DNA from 4 places in the Bifidobacterium sp. SO1 genome. Region 3 is predicted to be linked to each of the others. Evidence: riboswitches for the same ligand, from Rfam matches in the RefSeq annotation. Region 3 holds a riboswitch; each other region holds the start of a gene.
The links. A riboswitch is a leader RNA that binds a small molecule or an ion and turns the genes downstream of it on or off. The one in region 3 is predicted to bind thiamine pyrophosphate.
Positions count from the first base shown of each region.

Region 1: another riboswitch for thiamine pyrophosphate. It lies ahead of JS541_RS15060 (ATP-binding cassette domain-containing protein); the one in region 3 lies ahead of JS541_RS00800 (ECF transporter S component).
Region 2: another riboswitch for thiamine pyrophosphate. It lies ahead of JS541_RS04380 (hydroxyethylthiazole kinase); the one in region 3 lies ahead of JS541_RS00800 (ECF transporter S component).
Region 4: another riboswitch for thiamine pyrophosphate. It lies ahead of thiS (sulfur carrier protein ThiS); the one in region 3 lies ahead of JS541_RS00800 (ECF transporter S component).

Region 1 covers NZ_JAFEJR010000020.1:16,465-21,852, forward strand. Annotated here, with positions in the region: gene JS541_RS15060 (ATP-binding cassette domain-containing protein) at 1-2,605, opposite strand, end outside; TPP riboswitch at 2,740-2,868, opposite strand; gene JS541_RS12580 (hypothetical protein) at 2,896-4,014, opposite strand; gene JS541_RS12585 (ATP-binding cassette domain-containing protein) at 4,011-4,673, opposite strand; gene JS541_RS12590 (hypothetical protein) at 4,769-5,388, opposite strand, start outside.
Region 2 covers NZ_JAFEJR010000003.1:183,238-188,625, forward strand. Annotated here, with positions in the region: gene thiC (phosphomethylpyrimidine synthase ThiC) at 1-1,616, opposite strand, end outside; gene JS541_RS04380 (hydroxyethylthiazole kinase) at 1,778-2,773, opposite strand; TPP riboswitch at 2,765-2,872, opposite strand; gene JS541_RS04385 (glycine--tRNA ligase) at 3,041-4,516, shown strand; gene dusB (tRNA dihydrouridine synthase DusB) at 4,720-5,388, shown strand, end outside.
Region 3 covers NZ_JAFEJR010000001.1:176,143-181,530, reverse strand. Annotated here, with positions in the region: gene JS541_RS00815 (thymidylate synthase) at 1-149, shown strand, start outside; gene JS541_RS00810 (dihydrofolate reductase) at 285-944, shown strand; gene JS541_RS00805 (low molecular weight protein-tyrosine-phosphatase) at 1,151-1,669, shown strand; TPP riboswitch at 1,926-2,033, shown strand; gene JS541_RS00800 (ECF transporter S component) at 2,125-2,739, shown strand; gene JS541_RS00795 (TatD family hydrolase) at 2,855-3,862, shown strand; gene trmB (tRNA (guanosine(46)-N7)-methyltransferase TrmB) at 3,871-4,740, shown strand; tRNA gene JS541_RS00785 (tRNA-Glu) at 4,947-5,018, shown strand.
Region 4 covers NZ_JAFEJR010000009.1:110,134-115,521, forward strand. Annotated here, with positions in the region: gene JS541_RS08765 (amino acid permease) at 1-1,242, shown strand, start outside; gene JS541_RS08770 (thiazole synthase) at 1,256-2,179, opposite strand; gene thiS (sulfur carrier protein ThiS) at 2,265-2,459, opposite strand; TPP riboswitch at 2,721-2,824, opposite strand; gene JS541_RS08780 (aldo/keto reductase) at 2,933-3,913, shown strand; gene JS541_RS08785 (phenylpyruvate tautomerase MIF-related protein) at 4,036-4,383, opposite strand; gene JS541_RS08790 (alpha-amylase family glycosyl hydrolase) at 4,458-5,388, opposite strand, start outside.

The DNA.
Region 1 (5,388 bases), on a different contig from region 3:
GCTGGTTCCAGAAGCCGGTCTTGATGGCGACCGCCAGCGCGAACACCGGCACGACCACGGCGATCACATAGCCGACCGCGTCAATACCATGCAAACGGGAAACACGAGCCTGCGAGCGCGGCCGGTCGGAGCCGAAACCGCGGGCCTCCATCGCGGTGGCGAGCTTGGTGGCACGGCGAATCGAGAGCACCAGGAGGCCGAACGCCTGCGCCATCGCACGCTTGACCGCGCCTTCATCGCCGAGACCGCGCGAACGGCGCGACAGGCCGAGCGCGCGCCAGTCGTCCTGCAGGAGGGTGAACATGCGCATGCCGGCCAGACCGCCGTACACGAACCGGGACGGCAGATGCACGAGCTGGACGAGTCCGTCGGCCAGATCGGTCGGGTCGAGGCCGAGAATGAGGATGACCGATGGCATGGCGATGGCGAGCACGCGCAGGAACATCGCGCAGCCGAGGTACAGGGAGCCTTGCGTGACATGGATGACGCCAAGCTGGAGGTAGCTCGCGCCGGATGCCTGACCGTACAGGACGATGGAGATGAACGCGCCGGCAGCGCCGACCCAGATCGGCCAGGTCTTGCGGCAGACGGCGAGCGGGTTCACGCCGCCGATCCACAGCAGGATGAATTCGAGGCCGAGCGCGATGGACGCGCTTACCACGTCGAGGCTGAAGAACATGGGGATGCACATGATCAGGCCCATCGCGAACCGGGTGACCGGGTTGAGTCTGGCGACGAACCATGACGGCGACGCCGGTTTGGCCGCCTCCACGCGTTCGGTCGTCGGAGTGACGTGCACGGTCGCGACGATGTCTCCATCATGAGAATTCGCCTCACCAGTGTCATTTCGACCGGAGCCGGCCTCACTCATGTCATTCCGGCCGGAGCGAAGCGGAGCGGAGAAATCTTTCCGGACGCCATCACGCGAAAGAAGATTTCTCGACTCGCTCCGCTCGCTCGAAATGACAGGGTGAGGACCATGCTCGCTCGAAATGACAGGGTGAGGACCATGCTCGCTCGAAATGACAGGACGGGAGCCATGCTCGCTCGAGACGCCAGCGCGCAGACCGTCCTGCGTGAACATGATGCGGCGGGCACCGAGCGCCTCGACGAGCGGTTCGTCGTGCGTGACCATGATGACGGCGGAGCCTTCGTCTCGTGCGATGGCGATGAGCCGCATCATTTCGGTCCATGTGGCGAAATCCTGGCCGAACGTGGGTTCGTCCATGATGAGCACGCGCGGCGCGGCGGCCAGCATGGAGGCGACCGAAAGCCGTCGTTTTTCGCCGCCCGAGAGCGTGTACGGGTTGGCCGGCGCGAAACGGGTCAGGCCGAGCCGAGCGAGCATGTCGTCGGCGATGCGGTTCGCCTCCTCGTCCGTCTTACCCATCGATGTGGGGCCGAGCGCCACTTCGGCGCGCACGCTCGCCGTGGCGAACTGGTGTTCCGGTTCCTGGAACACCATGCCGACCCGGCCGAGCAGTTCGCGGCTCTTCCATTCGTGCGGGTCGTCGCCGCGCCCGTCCGGCACCATGTCGGTGCCCACACGCACATGCCCGGCGATCGGTGGCAGCAGTCCCGCCAAGGTGAGCGCAAGCGTGGACTTGCCCGCGCCGTTCGGCCCCATGAGCGCATACACTTCGCCGCCGTAAAACTCGAGGTTCACGTGTTCGCCGAGCGCCTTGCCGCGGCCGAACGACAAATCGTCGGCGCGCAGCACCGGTTCGCCGGCATGTTCGGGGTCAATATGGGATGCCGGGTTGAGCGGCCGCATCCGCCCGTTCGGATCGCGGTACTCAGTTGGGATGCGACGACCGGGCACCCACGCGCCGCCGGCCGCGAGCACGTCGCCGACCGTGGAGAACACCCCATCGGGCGTGCCGTCGGCGATCACGCCGCCGGTCAGATCGTCCGGGTCGGGCTTGCCGAGCACGATCACCCGGTCGATCAGGTCGAGCCATACGTCGATGTGATGTTCGACGACGATCATCGTCTCATGCGTGGTTTCGAGCACATGCCGAACCGCGTCGTGCACCTCGCGCACGCCGGCCGGGTCGAGGTTCGCGGTCGGCTCGTCGAGCAGCAGCAGTCCCGGATGCATGGCGAGCACGCCGGCAAGCGCGAGCCGCTGACGCTGACCGCCCGACATGTGTTGCGTGGACCGGTCGAGCGCAAGGTCGCCAAGCCCGACGATGTCCAATGATTCGTGCACGCGCTTCCAGATCTCGTCGCGCGGCACGCCGAGGCTTTCGCAGCCGAATGCGGCGTCGTCGCCCACCCGTTCGAGGATGATCTGCGAATCGGGATCCTGCAATACCAGTCCGGCACGGCCTCGTGCGGCCCGCGCGTCAAGTCCGTCGACGGTGAGCGTGCCTTCCTCTTCGCCGTCGTCGGCACCGCCGAGCACGCCGGCGAGCGCAGCCATCAACGTGGATTTGCCTGCGCCGGACGCGCCGAGCAGCAGCACGCGTTCGCCGGGCCGGATGTCGAAGTCGACGTGCCGCAATGCGAAGTCGCGCCGCGTGGTGTGCCGCCATCCCCAGTCGTGAGCGCTGACCGCGGCCGGCGCGATACCGGTTTGCGGAGTCGATGCGATGGCAGGCATGGTATCGGCCGTGATGTCAGACGCACCGTCGGCCGCGGGATCAGCAGGGGAAGAACTGGTCATCGAATGCTCGACCATTGGATCGCGCCTTTCCTCTGGGACGCCGGCCAGATGGCCGAACGCCAACGAATATCAGGCACGGGAAGGCGACATCCGTACGCCGGCATTACCCGGTCACGTTCAATCGGTCGGGACGAATCCCATCTCAGCCATGCCGTCGCGGCCAATACCCGCAACGGTTCGCAGCTCCCGTGTCAACCCCACGAGCATAACCCACCCCGAAGTCAAGGTCAGCGGGTCTTGAAGTAGCGGAAGAGTTGGGATTCGCGGACGAATAGTCCGGCGAGGACGGCCGCGAGCATGCTGGCGGCGAACAGCGCGAGCGGCGCGCGTATCGCAGACAAAAGGATTGCAACGGGGTCGCCGGCCGCCATGCGCCAGCAGTAGGCGGCGATGAGGCTGCACGCCGATATGGTCCCGAGCCCGCTCCACGTGAGCGTCTCCAAGCCGATGCCGAGCAGTTGCGCGCCTTTGGATTGGCCGCAGTGCAGCGCGCCCGCGTATTCGAGCCGGCGTCTTCGCACGCCCACGACGCCGATCAGCAGTCCGGCCGCGAGTCCCGCGCAGGGCATCCACCGGGTCATGCGGCTCGTGTACGAGTCGTGCGCGTCGTAGTGCGAGTCGAATCCCTTGTTGACCGCCATGACGCCGGCCTGGCCACCCGTCGACTCGCCGGAGACGATCACGGTCGAATACAGCAGGTTGTCGGTCTGACCACTGGCGGGCCATTGCCTGGCCCAGCATTCGCCGAACGGCGCGGCTGACGCGGACACCGGCACGACGAGCGCGTATGCGAGACGCGTATCGCGCCCGTCGTTGGGCCATGCGAACACGCCCGCCACCGTGGCGCCGCCGTGGTCGGTGGCGAGCCGGGAACCGACCGTCAGGCCGAAATCGTCGGCGAGATCGGTGGACACCCAGATGCCGGACGCATCGACCGTGTCCGATACCGGCGTGGATGACGCGTTCGCCTGACGGTCGCCGGCGGCGAGAATGCGCAGCAGTCCGGGCGTGACCTCGTACGACGCGATGTCCTTGCCCGGCGTGGACAAGGGCGTGACCTGGTCGCCGGCACGCAACGCGCCGGACGCGTCCGGGCCGTTCGCCGCGTCCGGCAACCGGTCGCACACGGTCCCGTCGATCAGATCGCCGGACGCGATGATCATGCGCGTGTCGGCCAGCGCGTTGATGCGCGTGACCGCCTGCGTCTCCAGGCCGACGACGCCCACCGCCTCGTATCCGCCCAGCAGCAGTCCGGAACAGAGCACGGCGAGCATCATCGCGACCGCATGCGTGGTGCCCGACTCGATGTCGCGCACGCATTCCGAGACGATCGAACCAATCCTCATGACACACCACCCCGCTCACCCGCATCACCACCGGCCGGCATGTCCGTATCCTCGCCGGGGCGCGGCGCGTAGTCGGCCAGGTCGATCACGCGGCCGCACGCGTCGCGCGTGTCCGGATCATGCGTGGCGACCAGCACGATCATGCCCTGACCGGCCAGATTGCCCAGCACATGGCTGACCGAACGCGCGGTGCGCGTGTCCAATTGCGCGGTCGGCTCGTCCACCAGCAGCAGATCCGGTCTGGAGCACACCGCGCGCGCCAGCATCAGCCGCTGCGCCTCCCCGCCCGACAGATCCGAGAACCTGCGGCCGGCCGCGTACTCCAGATCGAACAATCCCATCGCGGCCAACGCCTCGGGCTCCGCGTCACGCCGACGCATCCCCTTGGCCAACAAGGGGAACACGACATGATCCAACGCGGTACGCCGCGCGACCCCGTACGGGTTCTGGAACACCCAGCCGACACGCTCCACGCCCACGCGCTCCACCGTGCCCCGATACGGCTTCTCCCAGCCCGCCAGGATCGACAGCAACGTCGATTTGCCACAGCCCGAAGGCCCGCACACCGCGACCGTCTGCCCCGGTTCCACCGTGAAATCCAACCGTTCGAACAACACGTCCGTGCCCGGGAACCGGTGCGCCAGCCCATGCGCCGTCACGCGCCTGCCCTCACCCCGCGCAGTCCCCGGCACGATCCGCGGGACCACGACGTCGTCCGCGGCGCCTCCCGCGCCACCGGCCGCCACGCCGCGCATCACCGGCAGCTTTCAGCCGCGATGCGGCTGCCGATCGCCACGCGGGCGATCGACGACACGTCAGGCCCGCCATCCCCGGTCCGCACCAGGCTCGCGCCCAGTTCGGAACCCACGATCGACACCCTCACCACGTCAAACGCGCCCGCATCATCCGGGGAACCGTCCCTCGGCACCGCGACGCAACCCTGTGTACCGTCCACGCCGAACACCGCGCCGGCCGGCACGCGCAGCACCGTCACCGGCTCGGCCAACGCGAGCGACGCGCCCAACCCGGCCGCCAGCGTCGCCTCGTCCATCAGCCGGTAGTCATCGCTCGCCGCGACCCTGTCCAGGAACGCCGCATCCGTGATCTCGACGGACCCGGCCGGCAGCGTACCGGTCTGGCCGAGCACGCTGACCGTACGATCCATATCCGCCGCCCGCCCGTTCTTGACCGTCAACCTGGTCAACATGCCGGGCACCTGGCCGACCGCCATGCCCGCCGTCACACCGACGCCCACGACCGCGTCCCACGAGCCGACCCGCACCGACACGGCCGGAATCCACAACACGTCCGCGATCCGCAGACCCCCGTCCGACGTGTCGCCCCGATCGTTCATCAACCGGCGCACGCCCTCGG
Region 2 (5,388 bases), on a different contig from region 3:
TCCAGCGCCTGATACATCGGCACGGTGCCGATCGGGACAGGGGAGTTGCGCAGAATCCATTCGCGCGTGGTATGGATGTCGTTGCCGGTGGACAGGTCCATGACCGTGTCCGCGCCCCACTTGGTGGCCCACGTCAGCTTCTCGACCTCCTCGTCGATGGACGAGGTGACGGCCGAGTTGCCCATGTTCGCGTTGAGCTTGGTGAGGAACGCGGAACCGATGATCATCGGCTCCGCCTCGGGGTGGTTGATGTTGCACGGCATGACCGCGCGGCCAGCGGCGAGTTCGGAACGCACCAGCTCGACGTCGCAGTTCTCACGCTCGGCCACGTACTTCATCTCAGGGGTGATGATGCCGTGGCGGGCGTACCACATCTGCGTGATCGGGTGGTCCTTGGCCTTGAGCGGGTTGTGCTTGCGGCCGCGCCATTCCTTGGTGGCCTTGCCGCGCTTGATGGCGCGCTTGCCGTCGTCCGCGAGGTTGCGTTCGCGGCCCTCGTACTCCTCAACGTCGCCGCGGTCGAGGATCCAGTCGAGGCGCAGGGGCTTCAGACCCTCCTTCGGATCGCACTTGGGGCCTTCGGTGTTGTAGTCGTGGAACGGCGGGTTCGGGCCGACGCCGGGCGTGTCCGAGAGCTTAATCTCGGTGTACGGCACCTCGAGATCGTAGGAGCCGAACTGGTTTTCGAAATGCACCGACTTGGTTTTGCGGATATGCGCCTTGTCGCGCTGCTTGGAGCCGCGGGCTGCGATGTCGACGCGCTGCTGCTTGGCGAGCTTCTGCGCCTCCTTGGCCTCCTTCGCGTTGGTGAACTTCGGCTCGGCGGACTCGGCGGCTGCGCCTTCGCTGGTTTCCGGCTTGGCGATCACGCGCTTGGCGTAGCCGTGCTTCGCGTCGCCGCGCACGGCCTTCCAGCCCTCGACCATCGCGCGGGTCGCGGCCTGCGGATCGTCCGCACCGGCGATCGCGGAGACAGCGAACCAGCCGGCGGCCTTGGTGTGCGCGAGCATGTCCATGTCGGCCGCGGTCACGCCGCCGCCGACCACGACCGGGAAGTCGCAGGCCGAGCAGATCGTGTTGATCTGGTCCGCGTCGAGCGTGCGGCCGGAACCGTCATTGCCACCGACCGAAGCCTCGGGCTTGGTCGTGGAAACGTGCAGCGGACCGGCGCCGATGTAGTCGATGCAGCCGTCGGGCAGCTCGTTGATGATCTTGACGAGGCTTTCGGTCTCCGCCGACAGGCCGACGATCGCGTCGTCGCCGAGCATCGCGCGGGCCTCGCGCGGCTCCATGTCGGTCTGGCCGATGTGCACGCCGTCGACCTTGATGCCCTTGTTGCGGCACTGCCACACGACATCCACGCGGTCATCGATCACGAACGCGACCGAATCGGACTTGTCGTTGTCCTCGATGATCTGCGCGATGTCCTGGGCAAGCGAGGTGATCTCCTTGGCGTCGGCATCCTTGGCGCGCAGCTGGATGAACGTCGCGCCGCCGCGCAGCGCCTCCTCGATCACATCGGTGACCGGTCGGTCGTGCGTGTCCTGCGGGCCGACGACGAAATACGCGGACAGGTCGAACGAGTCGCGCATCGATGCGAATGGATAGTTGTTCATGTGGTTTTCCTTTTGGGTTGATTAATAGGAAAGTCTTGGTTGATGTTGGATTGGTGCTGGCGGAGCCTTGGCTCCCTCGGCTGAGGGAGCTGGCAGCCGAAGGCTGACTGAGGGAGCGTAGATGGTGTGACCTTGATCTGTTTCTGACTGCCGGAATGCCGTTACCCCGTCACGATCGCGGAACCCGCCACCTGTGCGGGCGTGAGGTTCCACAACGCATCGAGGAAGTGCGGCTGGAACGTGCCCGGGCCGTCCGACTTCGCCTCGGCGATCTCGCCGGCGCGGTTGAACAGCAGCGAGGCTGCCAGCGCGGCCGTCAGTGGTTCGGCGACCGCTAGGTACGTCGCGGTCACGCCGCCCAGCGAGCAGCCGGCACCGGTGATCTTCGCCATCAGCGCGCTGCCGCCCGGCAGGCGGTAGACCTGCTCGCCGTCGGTCACGAGATCGACCTTGCCGGACACGGCCACCGCCGCCGTGCCGTGCGGCGCGGATCGAGCGAGGAACGCCGCCAGCGTCTTCGCCGGTTCGACCGCCGCATCAACCTCGTCCACCGACTCCACGCCGGCCGGCCGGCTCGCCTCGTCGGGGGAGACCAGTCCCCACATGGTCGCCAGCGCGATGATCTCGGACGCGTTGCCGCGCACGATCGTCGGGGGAGCGGCGCGGAATGAGCGCAGGATCTCCGTGCGGGTCTTGCCGATGCCGGCCGCGACCGGGTCGAGCACCCACGGGTGGCCGGACTTGCGGAACGCGCGGGCGATCTGCGGCAGCGCATCCTTGTAGAACGGCAGCAGCGTACCGACGTTGATGTAGTCCGCGCCCGAAATCGACGCGGTGTCGATCACGTCGTCCGGCAGGAAGCTCATCGCCGCGGTGCCGCCGGCCGCGAGCTGCGCGTTCGCGACGAGGTTGATCGTCACGAAATTGGTGAACGACTGCGCCAGCGGCGTACGTTCCCTGACATCGTGCACGGCCTGTGCGATGCGCTCGCGCAGATCGGCCAGATCGGTCGGTTCGGTGGCGGTTTGATCGATGCCGGCCTGATCACAGACGGAATGGTCGATGTCGGACCGACCGGCATCTGACTGATCGGTGCCTGATTGATCGGCGCAACCGCAACAATGCGACTGCGTGTCGGTATGCGAATCTTCGCTCATATCGCTGCTCCCTACGATGGTCTTAACCAACAGGTTCTAAGGGTCAGGCTCGCGCCTCTCTCAACCCGCCGCACCGGCCGGGTTCCCCTGCATTACGCTCCCGACGCTATGCCCCAACATGGACATATCCCCGTTCTTTCGTGTCCTTCCTCTGGCGTTTCTTGCCCGCCTGTGGTATTAAGGCGCTCCTTATATCACTGTCACGCTGTGCCTATAGACTCGGGAACGCTAACTAGTCCCCAAACCGTTCAAACCAGAAGGTGCATTGTGGCTGTATCCAAACTCGATGAAGTCGTGTCCCTCGCGAAGCGTCGCGGGTTCGTGTTCCCCGCCGGAGAAATCTACGGCGGCACCCGTTCCGCGTGGGATTACGGTCCGCTCGGCGTCGCGCTGAAGGACAATATCAAGCGCGAATGGTGGCGTTCGATGGTCGTCACCCGTGGCGACGTGGTGGGCGTGGATACGTCCATCATCCTGCCGACCCCGGTGTGGGTCGCCTCTGGCCACGTGGCTGTGTTCAACGACCCGCTGGTCGAGTGCCTCAACTGCCACAAGCGCAACCGCGCCGACAAGCTGCAGGAGTCCTACGCCGAGAAACACGGCGACAAGCTGCCCGAGAACGGCATGGCCGACATCGTGTGCCCCGACTGTGGCACCCGCGGCAAGTGGACCGAACCGCGCGACTTCAACATGATGCTGCGCACGCACCTCGGCCCGGTCGAGGACGAGAACAGCCTGCACTACCTGCGCCCGGAGACCGCGCAGGGCATCTTCGTGGACTTCAAGAACGTCATGACCTCGTCTCGTTCCAAGCCGCCGTTCGGCATCGCCAACATGGGCAAGTCCTTCCGTAATGAGATCACGCCGGGCAACTTCATCTTCCGCACCCGCGAGTTCGAGCAGATGGAGATGGAGTTCTTCGTCGAGCCGGGCACCGACGAGGACTGGCACCAGTACTGGATCGACGCGCGCACCCAGTGGTACCTCGACCTCGGCGTCAAGCCGGAGAACCTGCGCCACTACGAGCATCCGAAGGACAAGCTCGCCCACTATTCGAAGCGCACCGTCGACATCGAATACAAGTTCGGCTTCCAGGGCTCTGACTGGGGCGAGCTCGAGGGCATCGCGAACCGCACCGACTTCGACCTGTCGGCGCACGCCAAGCACTCCGGCGAGGACCTGAGCTACTTCAACCAGGCCACCGGCGAGAAGTACGTGCCGTACGTCATCGAGCCGGCCGCCGGCTTGACCCGCTCCCTCATGTGCTTCCTCGTGGACGCGTACGACGTGGACGAGGCCCCGAACACCAAGGGCGGCGTCGACAAGCGCACCGTGCTGCGCCTCGACCCGCGTCTGGCCCCGATCAAGGCCGCCGTGCTGCCGCTGAGCAAGAAGCCCGAGCTGCAGACCGTCGCGCAGAACCTCGCGTCCGACCTGCGCCAGCACGAGTGGATGATCGACTACGACGAGGCCGGCGCGATCGGCCGCCGCTACCGCCGCGAGGACGAGATCGGCACCCCGCTGTGCATCACCGTCGACTTCGACACGCTCGACGACCAGGCTGTGACGATCCGCGACCGCGACACCATGAACCAGGAGCGCATCTCCCTGGACAAGGTCGCCGAGTACGTCGACGCCCGCATCGGCGAGAAGCGCACGCACGTGCCGCAAAAGCCGGTCGCGATGGGCGGCGAGGCTTGGCCGGACTCCGTGAAGATCAACGAGGCCGGCGGCCTGTACTGATCCGCTGTTCGCCGAGCGGACCTCGGCCCCCTCTGATGAGGGGGCTCCCGGCGAAGCCGGGTGGGGGAGGGAAGAAGCCATAACGCCGATCTCTCCCCCAGTCATCCTGCGGATGACAGCCCTCTCAGCAGAGGGGGCCAAGTGCGTTATTGACCTTTGTATTCGATCCGGAACCTATTCCATCAGATGAGGGACAACATATCGTGACGAACAAGGATGCTGAAACCGTGCTCACGGCGCGTGACCGCGAGCGACTCGACCCGCGCGGCGACATGGCCGCGGCTGCGGGCGACGGATCGTCGCAGCCGGCGGCCGAGCCGTCCTCGTCGGTCTCGCCGGTGACGATCGCGCCGGTCAGGCTCGGCCCGATCACCGTGCCCACTCCGGTCGTGCTCTCGCCGATGGCCGGGGTCACTAACTGGCCGTTCCGCGTGATCTGCGAGGAATATGGTCCCGACGGCCTGTACGTGGCCGAAATGATCACCGCCCGCGCGCTCGTCGCCCGCAATCCGAAGGCGCTGCGCCTGTGTCAGTTCGCGCCGAGCGAGAAGATCCGCTCGCTGCAGCTGTACGGCGTCAACCCGGCCATCGTCGAACAGGCCGCGCACATCGTCGTCGACGAGCACATGGCCGACCACGTTGACCTCAACTTCGGTTGCCCGGTGCCCAAGGTCACCCGTCGCGGCGGCGGCTCGGCCCTGCCGTGGAAGACCGACCTGTTCCGCGAGATCATCCAGCGCGTCGTCAAGGTGTGCGGCGAGGCGAACATCCCTGTCACCGCGAAGATCCGCGTCGGCATCGACCACGAGCACGAGACGTTCATGGAGGCCGGACACATTGCGCAGGAGGAGGGCTGCGCGGCAGTGACGCTG
Region 3 (5,388 bases):
AGGTGCTCGAACAGCTCGGCCGCGAGCCGTATCCGTACCCGCAGATCAGGATCCGCAAGGCCGACTCGCTGTTCGACTACGACTACAGCGACTTCGAGATCGTCGGCTACCAGCATCATCCGACGATCAAGGCGCCGGTGGCGGTGTGACCGGTGGCCGTGCCGGCCGTGCGGACGTCCGCCGCGTCGCGGTGTGACGTATCCGACATTCCGCGCCCGTCCCGCCGCCGCGTCGCGGTGTGACCGTACACTTGTCCCCAGTCCTAACCCCAAGGAGTGAGTGAAATGGAGCATGACAGTAGCCGCAGTGGCTATCACGAACCCGAGCCCGGAATCGCCGGGCTTGAGAGCGGGGAGGATTGGGGTGACGATTTCCCCAAGACCTTCTCGGTGAACCTGATCTGGGCCGAGGCGCACGACAAGGAAGGTCATGACGGCGCCATCGGTTTCCAAGGCGGCATGCCGTGGCATCTGGCCGAGGATATGAAGCATTTCAAGGAGCTGACCGTCTCGCATCCGGTGATCATGGGCCGCAAGACCTGGGAATCGCTGGATCCGAAGTACCGTCCGCTGCCGAACCGCGACAATATCGTCGTCTCGCATGACCCGCAGTACCGTGCGCTCGGTGCGACCGTGGCCGAAAGCCTGGACGATGCGATGGATTATGCGCGTCAGGAGGCGATTCCCGACGACGGCATGGACCGCAGCGAGATCTGGGTGATCGGCGGGGCGCAGCTGTTCCGCGAGGCGCTGCCGTTGGCCTCGAAGGCGTATGTGACGCTGCTCAAGGCCAAGGTCGACGCGGACACCTACGCGCCGGACGTGCGCGATCTGGTCGATCTTGGCCTGTGGCGCGTCGCCGACGAAAGCCATTGGATGAAGCCGGCCAAGCATGAGGACGGCATCGAGGCGTATCGTTTCGTGACCTACGAGAAGACGCGCTGACCGAAAGCCGACTGTACTCGACAGTAAGTCAGGCTGTATCTGACCGTAGTCGGTTGGTGCCGTTCGTCGCTGATCGTCACCGATCATCGTCGATCATGTACCGACCGATGCCGACCGTGATCGACGGTTCGTGACCGTATCCGATCGCGGTCTTACCCATCCCAGACCGAAATTGCGCGTCACCGCGCCGACCGAAAGCAGTATCGATGACCAGCAACCACCTGTACACCGTGATGACCGTCTGCACCGGCAACATCTGCCGGTCGCCGATGGCCGAGATCATCCTGCGCGCCGAATTCGAGTCGCGCGGACTCGCCGACCGCGTGCGCGTCATGTCCAGCGGCGTGTCCGACGAGGAGTACGGCAACCCGATCGACCGCCGCGCCGTGCGTGTGCTGCGCGCCGACGGCTATGAGATCCCCGCGCACCACTTCGCGCACCGCATCACGCGCGAGGAGATCAACGAAAGCGACCTGTTCCTGCCGATGACCGCGTCGCACATGCGCGCGCTGCTGCGCCAACTGCCGGCCGAGAAGCGCTCCGAAGTGCACATGTACCGCAGCTTCGACCCGAACCTGCCCAAGCCGGCGGCCGGACGCGAGGACGAGATCGATCTGGTTGACCCGTGGTACGGCGGCCCGCACGAGTTCCAGGTCGCGATCGACCAGATCAAGGAAGTCGCGCCGTACATCGTCGACTGGGTCGAGGCGCGGCTGGAGGCGTAGCTCGGGCCGTCGGCACTGCCTATCGTTTCGGCGGAGTATGATCCCCGGTATCTGTCGTTTCGATCGAGCGCAGCTTTTCATTCCTGTCATTTCGACCGAGCGCGGTTTTCTTATTGTCATTTCGACCGAGCGTAGCGAGCGGAGAAATCTTTCCAACGGATTCCCGCTCGCTTTGTGATATTTGCGACATCGATTCTGCACTATTGCCCGCAGCAAAGTCTTGACATTTGTAGCCGCATCCCCGTATCGTGTGAACGTGTCAAGCACGGGGGCTCGCGTGGCGAGCTGAGAGGGATGCGCCAGCATCCGACCGTCGAACGTGATCCGGGCAATACCGGCGAACGAAGTCCTTGAACGTCGTCTGGACTGCGCGCGCCGCGTGTGCTCGCCGGTCTATCGGCCCTTCTGCCGCGTCGCCCTCGCTTGAAGACAACGACAAGAAAGCGAGAGAGATTATGTCTACTGATTCCAAGACTCCGGCCGCGCGTCCGTCGCTGCGCTGGAGCGTCGCCGACATCACCGTCGCCGCCGTCATCGCCGTCGCATCCGGCGTGATCTTCTGGGGTGCGGGCATCGTCACGCAGCCGCTCGAGGCCGTGTTCACGTTCCTGCCCGGCTCCGACGCGCTGCTGTGGGGCCTGTACTACTTCGCCGGCCCGCTGGCCGCCATCATCGTGCGCAAGCCGGGCGCCGCGCTGTTCGCCGAAGTGATCGCCGCGCTCGTCGAAGCGCTGCTCGGCAGCCACTGGGGCGGTCTCGGCACCCTCATCCCGGGCCTCGTGCAGGGTCTGGCCGCCGAAATCGTCTTCCTCATCTTCGCGTACAAGGCGTGGAACCTCGCCGTCACCGTGCTCTCCGGCGCGGCCGCCGGTTTCGCCGGCATGGCCGTCTCGTGGGTCATGTACTACCTGAGCTACGACGCATTCTTCATCGTCACCGCGTTCGTGTGCAGCACGATCTCCGGCATCATCTTCGCCGGCGTGATCGCGTGGTTCCTGTACCAGGCGCTCGCCAAGACCGGCGCGCTCGACCGCGTGGCCGGTGGCCGCGACGCCGCCGCGCTCGTGTGAGCTGTCGGTTGGCTGACGGATCGGCCGTCCGACACGGCCGATGCGATTGATTGACTGAACGGTGACCTGTGATCGATATCGCGGGTCACCGTTTTTGATATGAAGGAGATGTTCGTTGGAGAACCTGTCGCCGAACATGCGGCATGATGCCGCGCTGATGGATACGTTCGCATCGCTGCTGTCCGATGCGCACTGCCATGCCGACGACGCGCGGTTCGTCGCCGTGCAGCGCACGTACGGTGTGAGTTCGGTGATCAGCTGCGCGAACGGCGACCAATGGCGGCATACGTTGTCATGGATCGACGGTGCGGCGGATGGTGACGAGACCGGCGGCGGTGCACGGACAGGGCCGAGTATTGATTCGATCGACGATCGCGCCGTGCCGGAAGCGCCGGGCGCGGTCGATGCGCGGCCGGACATTCGCGTCAGCTTCGGCATCCATCCGTGGGACGCGAACCGGTATCGCATCGAGGATGCGTTGCCGTATCTCGAACAGGCCGCGATCATCGGCGAGATCGGACTCGACGGCGAGTGGACCGACGTGCCGCTGGCCGACCAGCTGACCGCATTCGCAGCGCAGCTCGACTACGCGAGCCGGCTCCGCAAACCGGTCATCCTGCACACCAAGTCGCGCGAACGCGAAGTGCTGGAACTGATCCGGAAGTATCCGAATCGGTACATGGTGCACTGGTATGCGTGCGATCGTTGGCAGGATGAATATCTCGGCATGGGCTGCTACATGTCGATCGGACCGGATGTGACAGCCGACGAATCGGTGCGCTCGCTGGCGCGGCGGATTCCTGACGACCGGCTGCTTGTGGAAAGCGACGGGCTGGAGTCGCTGACATGGGCGTTGGGCCGCGAGTACGGCGTGGATGATTACGTTGGCGCACTGATCGACTTGCTGCGAACGTTGGCGGCGATTCGGGCCGGCGGGTCGTGCGGCGACGGTTGTGACGATCGGCGTGACGGTCGGTTCGGAAACGGGCCGACCGACGATGAGCCGCGACCTGACGGTCGGCTTGCGCATGATCGGCTGGAGACGGCGGCGATCGGTCTTGCGGCGCTGACCCGACGCAACCTGGCGGCGTTCTGCGCGCCTATTCCAAGCCGGCCGCTATAAATAATCCCATGACTATCGAAGAATCAACCGCCGATCAGACGCCGGACGCTCCGGGTGTGGCATCGGCTGCGTCGGACACGCAGGAACGCCCTGCGCTGTACGGCCGCAAGGTGCTCTCGTTCGTGCGCCGTTCCGCACGGCTCGACGACCGTTTGCAGCGTGCATGGGATACGTTTGCAGACACGTACCTGCTCGACATCAACGCGCGCGAAGGCTCTTTGGATGTGCGTGAAGGGCTGCGGGTCGACGCGGATTTCGTGCGCGGGACGTGGGGCAACGACCATCCCTTGATCGTGGAGATCGGCAGCGGTCAGGGCGAGAACGTGGTCGCCGCCGCGGCCGCTCGTCCGGACGTGAATTTCCTGGCGCTGGAGGTGTACGATCCGGGCGTGGCGCACACGCTGCTGCTGGCCGGCAAGCAAGGTCTTGCCAACCTTCGCATCGCGCAGGTGAACGCGCCCGAGCTGTTCAAGGCGTGCGACCCGGGCGTGCTGGCCGAGGTGTGGACGTTCTTCCCCGACCCGTGGCCGAAGATGAAGCACCACAAGCGGCGCATCGTGCAGCCGGAACTGGCCGGCGACGTGCGGCGCGCGCTGGCGGACGGGGGAATGTGGCGCATCGCCACCGACATCGAGGACTATGCGCTGCACGTGCACGAGGTGATGGACGGCGTGGAGGGTTTTGCGAACGTCGGCTCGCTGACCGTGAGCCTGCCGACCGGGCACGTGGGCAAGGGCAATGCCGATACTGCGGCCGACCTGCCGCACGCTGACTTCCGCGAATCGGAACGGTTCGACGGTCGCGTGCTCACCAACTTCGAGAAGAAGGGCCTGGCCGCGGGCCGTGTGATCCACGACTTCACGTACAGGGCCGTGTGAGTTCGCCGGAAGGCGGACACGCTGGCCGGAAACTGGAGCGCCGGCGGATCGTACTTGATGACGGTCGATCCGCCGGCGCCTTGGTATATAGAGAGCTGAAAAGCCCGAAATTCCAACGATCGGAGCGTGTGATGCCGTCGTGGAGCCATGGCGACACGCCGATTTGCGCAACTCCGTGGTCTCGCGTATTATCAATCGAGTTGTTCGCCCCCATCGTCTAACGGTTAGGACACCAGACTTTCAATCTGACAACGAGAGTTCGACTCTCTCTGGGGGTACTCACCGGCTCCGGGTTCCACGAGGTATCGTGGCCCGGAGCCTTTTGTTTCCAACGGTTTCAGGCCGCCAGCTTGGCCTTCAGTTGCTCGCACAGGAAACCCGGCGGTGGCCACTGCCACCAAAGATGCACCTCCGTCACTGCTCATTCCGCGCATCATCTGCTCGTACATCGACGCATCCAGCAGGGAGAGCGGGGGGACGTTGAAGAATTCCGCCACTGCGGCGATGTCCTGGATGGTCCAGGAAGTCTTGCCGGTCATCTTCGCGGACACGGCGCCCCTCTTCAGCCCCAGTGCCGCGCAAAGTGACTGCTGGGTCATCCCGCGGCCGGTCAGCTGCATGTTGACGTTCCAGATGAATACCCTCTGC
Region 4 (5,388 bases), on a different contig from region 3:
TTGTCCGAAATGTCGGTCGAAGACCCGAAGGCCGGCGCGTTCAGCTACTACGCCACCCGCTACTGGTCGAAGCGCGCGGGCTTCGTCTCCGGCTGGAACTACTGGTTCAACTACATCCTCGTGTCGATGGTCGAGCTGTCGGTCGTCGGCTCATTTGTCAACTACTGGTTCCCGAACATTCCGCAGTGGGTGTCCGCGGCCGTGTTTCTCGTCGTGATCGCCGCCGCGAACCTGCTCGGCGTGAGCAAGTTCGGCGAGTTCGAATTTTGGTTCGCGATCATCAAGATCGTGGCCGTCGTCGCGATGATCCTCGGCGGTCTCGCGGTACTCGTCGCCAATCTCCCGACCGCGTCCGGCATCAAGGCCAGCTTCGCGAACTGGTTCGCGATCGACGGCGGTTTCTTCCCGCACGGCCTCATGCAGCGCACGGCCGACGGCCAGTGGACCGGTCTGCTCATGGCCCTGTGCGTCGTGATGTTCAGCTTCGGCGGCACCGAACTGATCGGCATCACCGCGGGCGAGACCGAGAACCCGCGCACCACGATCCCGCGTGCCACGAACGGCATCATCTGGCGCATCCTCGTGTTCTACATCGGCGCGCTCGGCGTGATCATGGCCGTGGTGCCGTGGAACACGATCGACGGCAAGTCCAGCCCGTTCGTGCAGATCTTCGACTCGGTGGGCGTGCACGCGGCCGCCGGCATCCTCAACTTCGTGTGCCTGACCGCCGTGATGAGCGTCTACAACTCCGGCCTGTACGCGAACTCGCGCATGCTGTACTCGCTCGCCAAGCAGGGCAACGCACCCGCGTACCTCGGCAAGCTCAACTCGCGCGGCGTGCCGGTCGCGGGCGTGATCACCTCCGCGATCATCACCGCGCTGGCCGTAGTTGTCGTGTTCCTGTGGCCGGAGTTCGCGTTCAACTATCTCATGTCGATCGCGACGATCGCCGGCGTGATCAACTGGTCGATGATCATGATCACGGAAGTGCACTTCCGCAAGGTCGTCGCGGCCGGCGACGGTCCGGCCGAACTTGCCGGACTGCAGGGCAAGACGGCGTTGGACGCGATCCACTTCAAGCTGCCGTTCGCGCGCGTGATGCCGTATATCGTGCTCGCGTTCCTTGCGCTCGTCGTGGTGCTCATGTGCTTCTCGCCGAGCTACCGCGTGGCCGTGGTCGCCGGCGTGATCTGGCTGGCGATTCTGCTCGCCGCCTACCAGATCACGCAGGTGCGCAAGTAATCACGCGCGGTAATCACTTGCTGGCAGAGAGATAGTCGGCCGCGTTGGTCGGGCTGGACGGCACCGCATGACCCTCGGTCACGGTGCCGAGGCCCGCAAGATACGCTTCGCGGCCGGCCTCGATCGCGTGCTTGAACGCGCGCGCCATCACCGGGATGTTGCCCGCGGACGCGATCGCCGTATACGCCATCACCGCGTCCGCGCCCATCTCCATCGCCTCGGCGGCCTGGCTCGGCCGGCCGATACCCGCGTCGATGATGACCGGCACATGCGCGTTGGCGATGATCACCTCGATGAAATCGCGCATCCGCAGCCCCTTGTTCGAGCCGATCAGCGAGCCGAGCGGCATCACGCACGCCGCGCCCGCCTCCTCAAGCTGCCGCGCCGCGATCGGGTCCGGGAACATGTACGGCATCACCACGAACCCCTCCTTCGCGAGCATCTCGGTCGCGCGGATCGTCTCCGCGTTGTCCGGCAACAGGTACTTCGTCTCGTGCTCGATCTCGACCTTCACGAAATCGGTCTGGCACACCTCGCGGGCGAGTCGCGCGATGCGCACCGCCTCTTCCGCGTTGCGCGCGCCCGACGTGTTCGGCAGCATCGTGATGCCCTTGGGGATGTAGTCGAGCAGGTTGTTCTCGGTGGTGCGGCAGCGGCGCAGCGCCATCGTGACGATCTGCGTGCCCGCGTTCTCGATCGTGGCCTTGATGAGGTTCAGATCGTAGCGGCCCGAACCGAGGATGAACCGGCTCGTGAACTTGTGCCCGCCGAGGATGAGCGGATCGGCGTCGCCGGTCGCAATCGCGTCGTAGGCGTGGGCGTCCGGCTCGGGCAGCAGCGCGGTGTTCGTGGCAGTGCCGACGAGTTCGTCGAGCGTCGGTTCGGTGGGCGAAACGTTGGGTTCGGTGGATGGTGCAGTCATGGTTACTCCAGTCATGGTTACTCCTTCGTATTCGATGTCGTATGGATGCCGTTGGTTGCCGCGGCATGCCCGTTGCCGGTCGTCACGGCCGTCACGGCCGTCAGCCGCCCTGCACGAACGTGACGATCTCCACGGTGTCGGTGCCCTTGAGCATCGTCTGCGCGCGCTTTGCCCGCGGCACGATCTCGCCGTTGAGCTCGACGGCCACACGGGCCGGCTTGAATCCCTTGCGCTCGATGAACTCGGCGACGCTGATCGGCCCGTCGAGCTGCTCCTCCTGACCGTTGACGATCATCGGTTCCCCTTCCCCGGCCGCGCCGGATTCGAAAAAAAGGGTCGCTGAAGCAGCCGTACCCTGTGAGGTGGTGCGCCCCTTCATGACCCTTGTCGTAAGTATCACTGGTTGTTCTTGAATTATGTTGAGTTGTCGCGCAAACGATCATCCGAACAGCGGCGCGGCGACACGGTGACGAGTCCGCGCGCAACGACGATGCAACGGATGCGAAAACCCGCGCAGACTGAAAAAATGATCGCGAACCGCCGCGCATCGATTGCGACGGCGAAACAACCCGTTTCCTTACGGCGGCATGACCCGCATCAAGTTGACGGTCGAAGTTCGCGACTTCCTCTCAGCCCAGCCGGGCTCCCGTTCGGTTGCGTGACCATCATAAGCCCCGGGGTGCGACAGGGCATCCAGCGGCGGTGCGATCCGCCGTGAAACGATGAAGCAGCGTATCCGCGTCAGGGGCTCGCACGATGATGGGCGGTATGACGACGTTGCAACATGGCACTGATTTCGCGAACACGGTCGATTTCGCGGGGCATCGCATCTCCAGGCTCGGCATGGGCACGATGGCGCTCGCCATCGAGGGACGTCCGGACCGTGAGACGGCGATCGGCACGATCCACGCCGCGCTCGACGCCGGCGTGCGCTACCTCGACACCGCGTGGTCGTACTACCTGCCGACCGCTCCGGGCGCGGACGGCACGGGCGTTCCCGGCGATTTCGGGTACGGCGAAATGCTGGTGCGCGACGCGCTCGCCAGTTGGGACGGTCCGCGCGGCGAGGTGCTGGTGGCGACGAAAACCGGATACCGGCGCACGATCGACACGGACGTCGCGGCAGGGGAGGCTGTGGCGCAGGACGACCGCCAACGATTGCAGGCGGCCGGCAGCCGGTACGGTTGGATGGCCGATTCGCGGCCCGAGACGATGATCCGCGACGCGAAGGAATCGGCGCGTCACCTTGGCGTGGACGCGCTCGACCTGCTGTATTCGCACGGTCCCGATCCGGCCGTGCCGTACGAGGATCAGATCGGCGCGCTCAGGACGCTGCTCGACGAAGGCGTGATTCGCTACGCCGGCATCTCCCGCGTGAACAACGCGCAGATCGACACGGCCCGCGCGATCCTCGGCGACAAGCTGATCGCCGTGCAGAACCAGTTCTCGCCCTCGCACCCCGATCCGGAACATACGATGGAGCATTGCGCCGAACTCGGGCTTGATTTCGTGTGCTGGTCGCCGCTCGGCGGGTTCCTCGACCCGTTCGACCGGCATGCGTACGATCCGTTCCGTGCGGTTGCTGCCGCGCGTGGCGTCTCGTACCAGCGGGTGGTGCTCGCATGGGAGCTGACCCGGTACGACCGTCTGTTCACGATCCCGAGCGCCCGCAATCCGCATGAGATCAACGATTCGTTCGCCGCGACTGATCTGCGGCTGACCCCGGACGAACTCGCGCTGCTCGGCTGAGACCGGGCGAAACAACAGAGGCGTGGCGGTTTTCTCTCGCTGAGCGCTGGCTCAGCGAGAGAAAACCGCCACGCCTCATAACAGCGCGCTGTATGCGGCCGCGATGGAGCTGTGACAACTAACTAGAAGTTGCCGCCGTTCCACCCCCAGTCCGTCGTCGCCGTGTAGCGGATGTACGTGCGGTCCTGCGGAATGCCCAGCGTGCCCTCGAGCGCCGCCATGATCGACTCGGTCAGCTTCTCCCACGCCGAACCGGGCACGGAACGACCGAACACGTTCACCTCGACGTACGCCGCCGGCTTGTCGTCGGATCCGGCGAAGTAGATCGGCATGTCGTCCTCGAACGGGCACATCAGCCAGCCTTCGGACTTGCCGGGCACCGCGCTGATCGCCTTGCCGTACGCGGCCTTGAGCGCCTCGCGCTGCTCGGGCGTGGTCTTGACGGAGACGTGGGTGTGAATAACGGGCATGATTCCTCCTTGATACGTGTGTATCGTTGCCGCTTCCATCCTAATCGCCGTCGCGGCGGCGGAACAGCCGTGCGTCAGCCGAGGATGACGAAGGACTGCGGAGGCAGCGTGAGCGTGGCGCCGTCGACCGCGGGTTCGCCGATGGCGAGGCGGACGGCGGGGGACTGCGCGGCGAATTCGGTCGGGAGCGTGACCGTTTCGGTCTCACGACCGGGATTCATGGCGATGAGGAGGGGAAGACTGCCTGACTCGTTGCGCTCGCCCGAAGAGTCGACCGGAGTGCGCAGATAGGCGAAGACACGGCCGGATTCAGGTGCAGCGACCGGTTCGAACGCCGCGTTGGACCTCAGCGCGGGGGAGTCGGCGCGCAATGCCAGCAGCGACGTGATCCAGTGGTACAGCGAGTCGGCGCGTGCGGATTCCGATGCGACCGTAGGAACGGTCACAGGCGAGACGGCGCCGGTTGCGTCATGGGCCGTATCACCCGCCGGTTCGACCGGCAGATACAGCGCATCGGCGGGCGCGGCGGAGAAGCCAAGATTCGGCAGATCGCCGTCCCACTGCATCGGCGTTCGGCTGCCGGTGCGCGTGTAGCCGCCTTCCTTCGTGGGCAGGTCGCGGTATCGCATGCCGATCTCGTCGCCGTAATACACGAACGGGCAGCCGGGCATCGTCAGCAGCATGCCGAAGGCGATCTTGCGCTCGCGTTCGGTCAGTCGCGGCGCGAACCGTCGCGTGTCGTGGTTGCAGGAGATCAGATCGAAGAGGCCGCCCGCGCGCTCGCAGTCGCGCAACTGCGGCAGGTACTGGTCGAGGAACGGCTTGATCGACGCGCCGGAATCCGCGTTGAAGTAGCTCAGATCGCCGTCGTGGTCGAACGGGGTGTCGGTGTTGCGCAGGAGCATGTTGTAGCCGTTCGGCTTGCCGTCCCAGCGCCAGTCGAGGTAGAAGTCCATGTCGAAGCCGGCCTGCATGGACTCGTAGGGGCGGCCCCATTCGGAGACG